3 regions of the Pantoea sp. YU22 genome follow, and region 3 is predicted to be linked to each of the others. Evidence: predicted binding sites of a transcription regulator. Region 3 holds the regulator's gene; each other region holds the start of a gene.

Region 1 (3,242 bases), on a different contig from region 3:
TGCCGGACGGCGCATAGCCCGCCTCGATCTTGTTGCGGTAGTCGTTGCGGAACCAGGTCAGCCCCGCCTGATAACCTTCATGCTTCCACTCCAGCCCAATCTCTTTGTTGATGCTGTTTTCCGCTTTCAGGTCGCTGTTGCCCTGTAAATAGCAGGAGCCGGTGCTGGCGGCGCAGCCCTGGCCTTTGCTGTAGAGCAGATAATTCGGGTTGGTCTGGTAGAGACTCGGCGCTTTATAGGCGCGGCCGATGCCCATCTTCAGCGTAAAGTCATCTCCCAGGCCCTGGGACAGGTTAAGCGACGGGCTCCAGTTATCGCCGACGATAGAGTGGTGATCGAAGCGCAGGCTGGGCGTCAGCATGGTGCTGTCGGTCAGCTCCAGATTGTCTTCGGCGAACATCGAGAAGATCTCCGCCTGCGAATAGGGGCTGCGCCCGCTGCTGGAGATGCCCGGCACCGCGCCGTCAGAGGCGGCCTGGGTGGTAGATGAGGGATCTTTCATACGCTGCTGGTTCCACTCGACGCCGAGGGTGGCGGTCTGATTCACCAGCAGTTCGAACGGCACGCTGATTTCGCTATGCAGCAGCACATCGTTCAGCTCAATCGTATTGAAGCCGCTGTTAGAGAAGATGCCTTCGGTGCCGCCGGCCAGCCCTTCGTTAATGCGTGAGTTGCGCGTGTTTTCATAGCGCGCGTAGCTGTTGGTGCTGATGCCGTTATCCCAGGCGCCGGTCCATTTCACCGCAAAGTTCTGGCGGTAGAGCCGGTTGGTCTCTTTGCCATAGAGGCTCTTCACCAGATCGCTGGTATTGGTGTTCTGGGTGTCGCCGGAGTAGAGATTGCCCTGGCGGCTGTAGCCCGCCTGAAACTCCAGCGCCTGCATCGGCGCAAACGCCCAGCGCAGCATGGCGTTAATGTCTTTATTGATCACCCCTTCGCGGCCTGCCGGGTAGCTTCCGGCATAGGTTCCGGTACGTTCCGCTGCATGTCCTTCGTTGATGTTGTAAGCGTCCGCCTGGGTTTTCGCCAGATTGCCGTAGAGACGGAAGCTGACATCATCGCCCAGCGGCCCTTCCAGACTGAAGTTAGTGCGCCGCGTTGCGCCCTCTTCTTTATGCTCAGGCACGTTGTAGTAAGCGTTCCAGGAACCATGCCACTGCTGGTCCTCATTTTTTTTGGTGATGATATTCACCACGCCGCCCGCCGCGCCGTTACCGTAACGCACCGCCGCCGGGCCGCGGATGACGTCGATGCGTTCGATCATCTCCGGCGGCACCCAGTTGGTATCGCCGCGCGTGTCACGTTCGCCGCGCCAGCCCAGCCGCACCGAGTTGCGGCTGGAGATCGGCATGCCGTCTACCAGAATCAGGGTATTTTCCGGCCCCATGCCGCGAATATCGATCTGGCGGTTGTTGCCGCGCTGGCCGCTGGTGGAGTTGCCGGTCAGGTTGACGCCCGGCATGGTGCGAATAATTTCCGACACGTCGCGCGCAGGCGGGCGCTTTTTAATCTCGTCGGCGGTGATAGTCGAAACGCCCGGTGCCTGCAGGTTCTGCTGCGCCGCGCTGACCACCAGCGTGTCGCCGCTGCTGGAGGCAGAAGTGCTGCTGCTGTCTGCAGCCTGTACGCTGGTGGCAGTCAGGCCGAGTTCAATCAAAATGGCTAAGGACAAACGGGATAATTTAAGCATTTTTATGTTCCTGGATTGCCAGCGGAAACCTGTTCGTCTCCTGCGGGCGCGCCGGTGAAAGAGTCTTTCCTTGCAAGCAAGCATTCCAGCCGCACCCAAGCTTTCCATCGCGGAACATCCGTCTGACAACACAGGCTGATGAGGCTGGCGGAACGCGCGCGCTCCTGATATCGGAGCGGGAAACACCCTATTGCAAATGCAAATAATTATCAATAGTATTCTTCATAACATCTGTGAAACTTTGCGCGCATCTGGCCCAGTAAATACTCTATTTATGACATGGTTAACCAACGAAACCGGCAGTGAATCCTGGTGGCATACCTTAAAGCAGCAGGGGCTTCCCTTAATTGAGCTGGTCGGTAACGGCGAATGCGGCGTGACCTTTTTCTGGCGCGATCCGCAGGGGAGCGAAGCCACCTCTCCCATCCGCCGTGTCTGGATCAATATAACCGGCGTCACTGACCATCATCAGCGCGCCGCGCCCCGCTCGCTCAGCCGCATTGCAGGCACCGACGTCTGGTTCTGGCGCACGCAGCTGCCTGCCAGCTGGCGCGGCAGCTACTGCCTGATGCCCGACAGCGATCCCGCCTCATTTGCGGGCGAACCAGATATGCAGACCCTGCGCGCCTGGTGGAGCAAAAAATTTCCCACCGCGCAGAACGATCCGCTAAACCCGCTGCGCGGCTGGGCGGGCGGACGCGGCATGCGCGTGTCGCCGCTGCATCTCCCTGAGGCACCCGATCAGCGTGTCTGGCAGGCGGTCGACAGCGGCTGCGCGCCGGTGCTGCCGCTGCAGCACCATATCTGGCAGAGCGCGCGCCTCGGCAATCGTCGTTCGGTGTGGGTTTACGCGACCGGCGACGCACAGCCGAGCGCGCGTCCGCTGGCGCTGCTGCTGGACGGTCAGTTCTGGGCCAACAGCATGCCGATCGCCTGGCCATTACAACAGCTTACCGACGCGGGCGAACTGCCGCCGGCGGTCTATGTCATGGTCGATATCATCGATCGCGAACATCGCAGCCGCGAACTGACATGCAATCCCGATTTCTGGCTGGCCCTGCAGGAAGAGCTGCTGCCGCAGCTGCAGGGTTGGGCGCCACATCGCGCCAGCGCCGCCGAGACGCTGGTGAGCGGGCAGAGTTTTGGCGGGCTCTCCTCCGTCTGGGCGGCGCTTAACTGGCCGCACCATTTCGGCGGCGCCATCAGCCTTTCCGGCTCGTTCTGGTGGCCGGAGCGCGGCCAGGCCAACGGCAGGCTGATCCAGCAGCTGCAGCAGGGCGACTACCGTCTTTCGCCGTCGCGCTTCTATCTGGAAGCCGGACGTCGCGAGCATCTGATCTTCAAAGCAAACCAACAGCTTAAACAAGACCTCTCCGCAGCGGGACATCAGGTCATTTTCCACCCGGTCGACGGCGGCCACGACGCGCTCTGCTGGCGCGGCGGCCTGCTCAACGGACTGAAAGCAATGTGGCAACATCTTCTTTAAATCGCCTGGCTAGCCCGGCTGGTGCGGGCAGGAGACCGATATGCAACCTAATCCCTTTGACGATCC
Region 2 (3,242 bases), on a different contig from region 3:
GATGGCCATTGTTGCAGGTACGGTGGCGGTGCTGATCTCGCTGTTTGTCGCCTTCGGCCGCGAAACGCGCGGCATTGAAATCTCAGGCGCGGTGTCGAAGCCGCCTCATTAAACCGCTTCGCACACGTCTACCCACTGCGCATGCGTCAGTTCGGCCATGCGCTGTGGCGTAATACGCACGGCGCTATGGATGGCGCCGGCTGCGGGCAACACTTCCTCGAAGTGGCGCAGCGACTCATCGCAGTAAACCTTCAGCGGATTCTCCAGCCCGAACGGGCAGACGCCGCCGACCGGATGGCCGGTCCAGTTCACGACCTCATCGACGCTCAGCATGCGCGCTTTCGCGCCCAGCGTCGCTTTTAGCTTGCGGTTATCGAGCCGCGCATCGCCGCGCGTGACAATCAGCACCACTTCATCTTTGACTTTCAGCGACAGGGTTTTCGCTATCTGTCCCGGCGTAACGCCGTGAACGCGCGCAGCCATCTCAACGGTGGCAGTGCTTTGCGCCATCTCGATAATTTCAATCTCAGGTGCGTGTTCGGCGAAAAACTGCCGTACCGACTCCAGGCTCATCTTTTTCTCCATGCAGGTCGAAGGCGTAAAAACTGCCACAAGGCGGAAAAAGTGTAAACGAGAGAAAGAGAGAAATTGCGTCGGGATGCGTATTTATACGCTGAGCGTGCAGTTGCCGCAGCGTTCGACGTCCGGGATGCGGTAGCGCTGACAGCAGCTGCGTCTCACCATCTCGCCGCTGCGCGGCAGCATGGTGCGGTAGAGCGGGTTATCGCTGCCGTCCTGCAGGCGGCTGGTGAAAAAAAGCGTCTGCTCAAGCTGCAAAATGGTTGCCTCATCCAGCAGCGTTTTCAGTTCACCGAGGAACCAGTAGAAGGAGAAACCCATATTGTTCCAGATCAGCCGGGTATTAATGCCGCCGTGCTGGGCGATAGCATTTACCACCGGGATGAGATGCTGCTGGATCAGGCGATCGATACGCTGCGGCGCATTAAGGTAGCGCGCCTCTTCATCTTCATGCGTTGCAATCCAGAAGGCGCAGGGGTGGCCATTCTCGTGGAACTGGACGTGAATATGCTGTGGCGAGCAGTCAAGGGCGCGCGATTCCGCCAGCAGCGCCAGCATCAGCGGCGGTAACAGCAGGCCGAAATACCACTGCGCCCAGAGTGACTGAACCGGCTTCGCCTCCTGAACGGCGTCGGGATGCTGGCGATAAAGGTAATCGCTGTAGCGCTGCGCCAGCGTGGGGAAATGGTCAGGGCGAGCCCAGTCGGCCAGCGTCAGGGCGTCGGAAGGGGCGGCTTCATCAAGGTGAATGCTGTCCAGCATATAGCTGTGCTGCTCATGCATCAGATCGCGCAGGGCGCGCGCCAGCGTGCGATCGCGCTGCATAAAGACTGGCTGAGCGTGCTGAAAGCGTTGAGAGTGCTGCCTGATGATCGCCATGCTGAGTAACGCGTCCTGGAAGCAGAGAAGAAAGAATGATAATCGTTCTTAGTCCTATTCACAAGATGGCTGTTTTGATTGCGCGTCAGGAAAAAGCAGGGCGGGTGAAGGGGAAAACCGGCACGGCGGAAAGCGCAGGATAAGCGGCGAGGCTCAGCGACTACCGGGCATCGCCGCTAAGATTGAGCGAAGATTAAAGCGCTTCGCCGCTGACAGTCAGCGTTTTAGGCAACTCTTCCCAGGCGAGAATCGTATTGCGGCCCTGATTTTTAGCGACGTAAAGCGCGCGGTCAGCATTCGCGACCGCCTGATCGAATTCATCGTCAAATATCGGCGCGATACCGGCGCTGACGGTGACATGCGTGGAGACCTTTTCGTTGAAGCGATGAGGGATCTCCAGATCCAGCACGTACTGACGGATTCGCTCCGCCAGCTTCATGGCGATAGACGCGTTAACGTTGGTCATCAACACCAGAAACTCTTCACCACCGTAACGCACCACCACATCGCGTGAACGGACGGCGTCGCGGATCGCCACCGATACGCGCGCCAGCGCCTGATCGCCCATGGCGTGGCCGTAATTGTCGTTGTACGCCTTGAAGTGGTCGATATCCAGCAGCAGGACGAAGTGGCTGCCCGCGTGGTTTTCCAGAATATTGTCCAGCCGGTTTTTCAGGCCGCGCCGGTTATAGAGGCCGGTGAGCGGGTCCAGCATGCTGAGATCGCTGAAGGTCTCTTTCTCTTCGTAAAGCTGGCGCATCAGGCGGCGGGTAAAATGGTCGACGCGACGGCGCATCAGATGTTGCAGAGAAAAGCCGATCAGCGGCAGGGAGATCGTCAGCAGCAGCATCGCCAGATGTTCGCCATTATCCAGCAGCAGCACCGTTATCACCGGCGGGCAGATATGCAGACAAAATGCCAGCAGGTAATCACTCAGGGCGATGGCGCTGATAAAAAAAACGCTGAGCAGGCTGATAATCAGAAAATTGCCGTCAAAAAAGAATACCTGATGGTATTTCAGGTAAATATGCCAGGCCCAAAGCGCGCCAAGCAGCAAAGCGACAGGATTTAATAAAGGTAATTTTAGTTTTGGCCTGATTAAACAACAAATTAATGTCGTTGCGCTAAAAAGAGCGACAGTAATAACCGGAAAAGGCCATTCCCCTGTCGGGCTGCCGGTAAAAGGGATCAGGCAAAAAAGCGATACGGCGACATTTAAAAACAGGAAAAGCATCAGCGACAGCCGATATTTACTGTGTTTCAACTCATCGTAAGATTGTAATTTCATTATTAATACTCGAAACGGCCCTGAAATATCAAAGCGCATTCCGGCGAGAATAAATTCTTTTGCCGGAAAATGAGCAAATTTGCTGTGTTATGAAAAGTGTTATCGGCCGCAATCTAGCATTTTCCAACTGGTCTGTCATCTTCGGCCAGAGGGCGAAAAAAACAGGCTGCAAGATAAGAATTATTACATTATGATAATGGTAATTATTATCATCTGAGGTCAGCGCGATGTTAATGGCAGTGTTCGCCGCCTGCGGCTTGTGGGGAGTTAGCTGGATGATGGGGAAGAGACTCGACAGCGCCTGGGGCGTGCTGTTGCCCTGCGCGGCGATGCCATGCTTTGCTCTCTGGGAGCCGAGCTTTAGCCAGTGGCGTATTGTGATGATCGTGGCGCTGCTGCTGACGGTGGTTATGCTGTTTCATAGTCGGCTGCGTCACTATCTGCTGCTGCCTTCGTGCCTGGCGTTAGCGGGCGGACTCGCGGCTGTCGCAGTGAA
Region 3 (3,242 bases):
GTTCTCCCGCCTTAACCTCGAATATGCGGTGATGTCGAAACGTAAGCTGACGCAGCTGGTCAGCGAGAACGTGGTAGAAGGCTGGGACGATCCGCGCATGCTGACCGTGTCTGGTCTGCGCCGTCGCGGCTACACTGCCGCTTCGATCCGTGAGTTCTGCCGCCGTATTGGCGTAACCAAACAGGACAACGTGGTGGAGATGGCGTCGCTGGAGTCCTGCATTCGCGACGATTTGAACGAAAACGCGCCGCGCGCTATGGCGGTGCTCGATCCGCTGAAAGTGGTGATTGAAAACCTGCCGGCTGGGCATAATGAAATCATCACTATGCCGAACCATCCGAACAAGCCCGAAATGGGCACTCGCGATGTGCCTTTTGGCCGTGAGGTCTGGATCGACCGCGCTGACTTCCGCGAAGAAGCCAACAAGCAGTACAAGCGCCTGGTGCTGGGCAAAGAAGTTCGCCTGCGCAATGCTTATGTGATCCGCGCCGAACGCGTTGCTAAAGATGAAGAAGGCAATATCACCTGCATCTACTGCACCTGCGACGTCGATACCTTAAGCAAAGATCCGGCTGATGGCCGCAAGGTGAAAGGAGTAATCCACTGGGTCTCTGCGGATCACGCGCTGCCAGCGGAATTCCGACTCTACGATCGCCTGTTCAGCGTGCCGAATCCAGGCGCGGAAGAGGATTTCCTGACGACCATCAATCCGAACTCTTTAGAGATCCGTCAGGGATTCGTCGAGCCGGGCCTGCAGAATGCCAGCCCGGAAGCGCCTTATCAGTTTGAGCGCGAAGGCTATTTCTGCGCCGACAGCCGCTACTCACGTCCAAACCAGCTGGTGTTTAACCGCACCGTGGGTCTGCGTGATACCTGGGCGAAAATCGGCGATTAGATTTTTAAATCAACGTCATCATAAAATCATTAAAGGGCGAGCAATCGCCCTTTTTTATGACTGCAATCTGCACTTAGACGTTTTTTTGTGCTGTTGTAAATAATCAACTCTTGTCAGGCCGCGCTGGGAGTTATCTGAGTTAACAAAAATTAATCAGTTTCCAGCTGTGAATTTCGTTTTTTCAGGTAGGCTATTCGCTCTTAAAAGAGGCTATGCGGGCAATAAGAAGGAAAAATGATGACGGCTCTTGGTCAGGAAGCAAAACACAGCGTGGTGGTTTTACATCAGTTAATCGAACGTATATTTAACCAGCCTTCAGGTGGGGATGACACTTTCCATCTGCTGCTGTCGCATTTCCATCCCGATTTCCGCATGGTGACGCCGCAGGGCAGGCTGCTCGATCTGAACCAGACCGAAGAGCTGTTCCGCCAGCTGCAGGGACGACGAGAAGGAATGCGCATCGCGACCAGCGAGCACGCCGTCATCTCTCAGCAAAAAGATGAAATCACCATTCAGTACCGTGAACTGCAAATGATGAACGGCAGCGATCAGACGCGCATCTCGCTGGCGATTCTGGACTGCAGCACGTCCGTTCCCCGCTGGCGCTACCTGCACGAAACGCTGGTTGCCTGACGCCCATAAAAAAGCCGGTAGACATACCGGCTTTTAGAATGACTGCATAGCACATTTTTACTGGTCGTGGAGCGTTTCGTCTTCGCGGCAATCGCCCAGCGCACAGTGACCGTAGAGATAAAGACTGTGGTTAGTCAGCTTGATGCCGTGGCGAGTTGCGATATCCCGCTGGCGCGCTTCGATCGACTCATCGCTGAACTCGATCACTTTGCCACAGTCGAGGCAGATCAGATGATCGTGATGCTGCTGCTGGGTCAGTTCGAAAACCGATTTCCCGCCTTCAAAGTTGTGACGCGTCACAATGCCCGCATCGTCAAACTGGTTAAGTACACGATAAACGGTAGCCAGACCAATCTCTTCGCCCATATCGATCAGGCGTTTATAAAGATCTTCCGCGCTGACGTGATGGCACTGAGGTTCCTGAAGCACTTCCAGAATTTTAAGTCTGGGCAGCGTGACTTTCAGGCCAGCCTTCTTTAATGCGGTGTTGTTGTCAGTCATGCGGATATTGTCCTGTTACTTTGCTGGTTACTTGAGGCGCCTTGCCTTGAATGTCGTTCGGTGTCTGTTCTCATTTGCGTCTCATTATAGAGGTGAAGTATTGAAATGAAAACCGAGGGAAACGCCTGAGATCAACACGGGCTGTAAGAAGATACGTAACGGCACCGGGCGGAGAAATACAGGAGGTTCGTTATCATTTCGCTAACTTCATGACCTCGCGGGAGAAATAAGCAGATAACCGATGTGGGTATTGTACAGAATCGGAGATAAAAGTTAAAAAGCTGTAGCTATTATTTCTATAGGAAAAAACATTAACTCAATGTGAGCCAGCGCCCACATTGAGTATGTGGGTAATCAGGCTTCGATGATCGCCTGCAGCTGCAGTTCGTCATAGATCTGTTTAACCCAGGCGTCGACACGCTGGCTGGTGAGTTCCGGCTGACGATCTTCATCAATGGCCAGACCGAGGAAGTGTTTGTCGTCCGCCAGACCTTTAGAGGCTTCAAAGTGATAACCTTCGGTCGGCCAGTGACCCACGATCACCGCGCCGTTCGGCTCGATGATATCGCGAATGGTGCCCATCGCGTCGCAGAAATATTCTGCGTAGTCTTCCTGATCGCCGCAGCCGAAAAGCGCTACCAGCTTGCCGTTAAAATCGATCTCTTCCAGCGTCGGGAAGAAATCATCCCAGTCGCACTGCGCTTCGCCGTAGTACCAGGTTGGAATGCCCAGCAGCAGAATGTCGAACGCTTCCAGATCTTCTTTAGTACTCTTGGCAATGTCATGCACTTCCGCAACGTCTTTGCCCAGTTGTTTCTGGATCATTTTTGCAATGTTTTCGGTGTTGCCGGTATCGCTGCCAAAGAAGATGCCTACGATTGCCATGGGGTAAATAACCTCTTAAATCCTGATAATGAGATGCATGCGCAGAGCGCACAATTAAGCGAATGATAGCAGAGCGAGCAAACGGGCGGAACTTGAAAAGCCGCGCGATTTGCTTCTGCGTGCGCTTTGCGCGATTCAGTCCAGTTTGAGTTGCGCCAGCAGCATTTGTTCAATCAGTTCGCTGCGGCTGATGTTGCGCTGCTCAGCCAGCGTATTCAACGCATCCACGGCTTCGCTGGTCATTTTGAGTTCGACACGGCGCAGCCCGCGCACTTTGTCACGTTTCAGTTGATTGCGCTTATTGATGCGCAGCTGTTCATCACGCGAT

Evidence for each region. Region 3 encodes Fur, which represses iron uptake genes when iron is present. Its sites were predicted from a motif close to ATAATAATGAGAACNACTATCAA; they were not measured.
Region 1: the regulator Fur is predicted to act here: its motif matches at 1,887-1,909, upstream of fes (enterochelin esterase).
Region 2: the regulator Fur is predicted to act here: its motif matches at 1,494-1,516, upstream of fhuF (siderophore-iron reductase FhuF).

The regions. Positions count from the first base shown of each region.
Region 1 is NZ_RYDU01000002.1:295,951-299,192, forward strand. Features, by position in the region: gene EKL29_RS05830 (TonB-dependent siderophore receptor) at 1-1,690, opposite strand, end outside; gene fes (enterochelin esterase) at 1,965-3,176, shown strand; gene EKL29_RS05840 (MbtH family protein) at 3,217-3,242, shown strand, end outside.
Region 2 is NZ_RYDU01000002.1:187,164-190,405, reverse strand. Features, by position in the region: gene EKL29_RS05315 (MFS transporter) at 1-112, shown strand, start outside; gene EKL29_RS05310 (YbaK/EbsC family protein) at 109-573, opposite strand; gene fhuF (siderophore-iron reductase FhuF) at 667-1,458, opposite strand; gene EKL29_RS05300 (diguanylate cyclase) at 1,652-2,746, opposite strand; gene EKL29_RS05295 (DUF1435 domain-containing protein) at 2,974-3,242, shown strand, end outside.
Region 3 is NZ_RYDU01000001.1:9,969-13,210, forward strand. Features, by position in the region: gene glnS (glutamine--tRNA ligase) at 1-895, shown strand, start outside; gene EKL29_RS00065 (hypothetical protein) at 1,133-1,528, shown strand; gene fur (ferric iron uptake transcriptional regulator) at 1,586-2,029, opposite strand; gene fldA (flavodoxin FldA) at 2,384-2,914, opposite strand; gene ybfE (LexA regulated protein) at 3,050-3,242, opposite strand, start outside.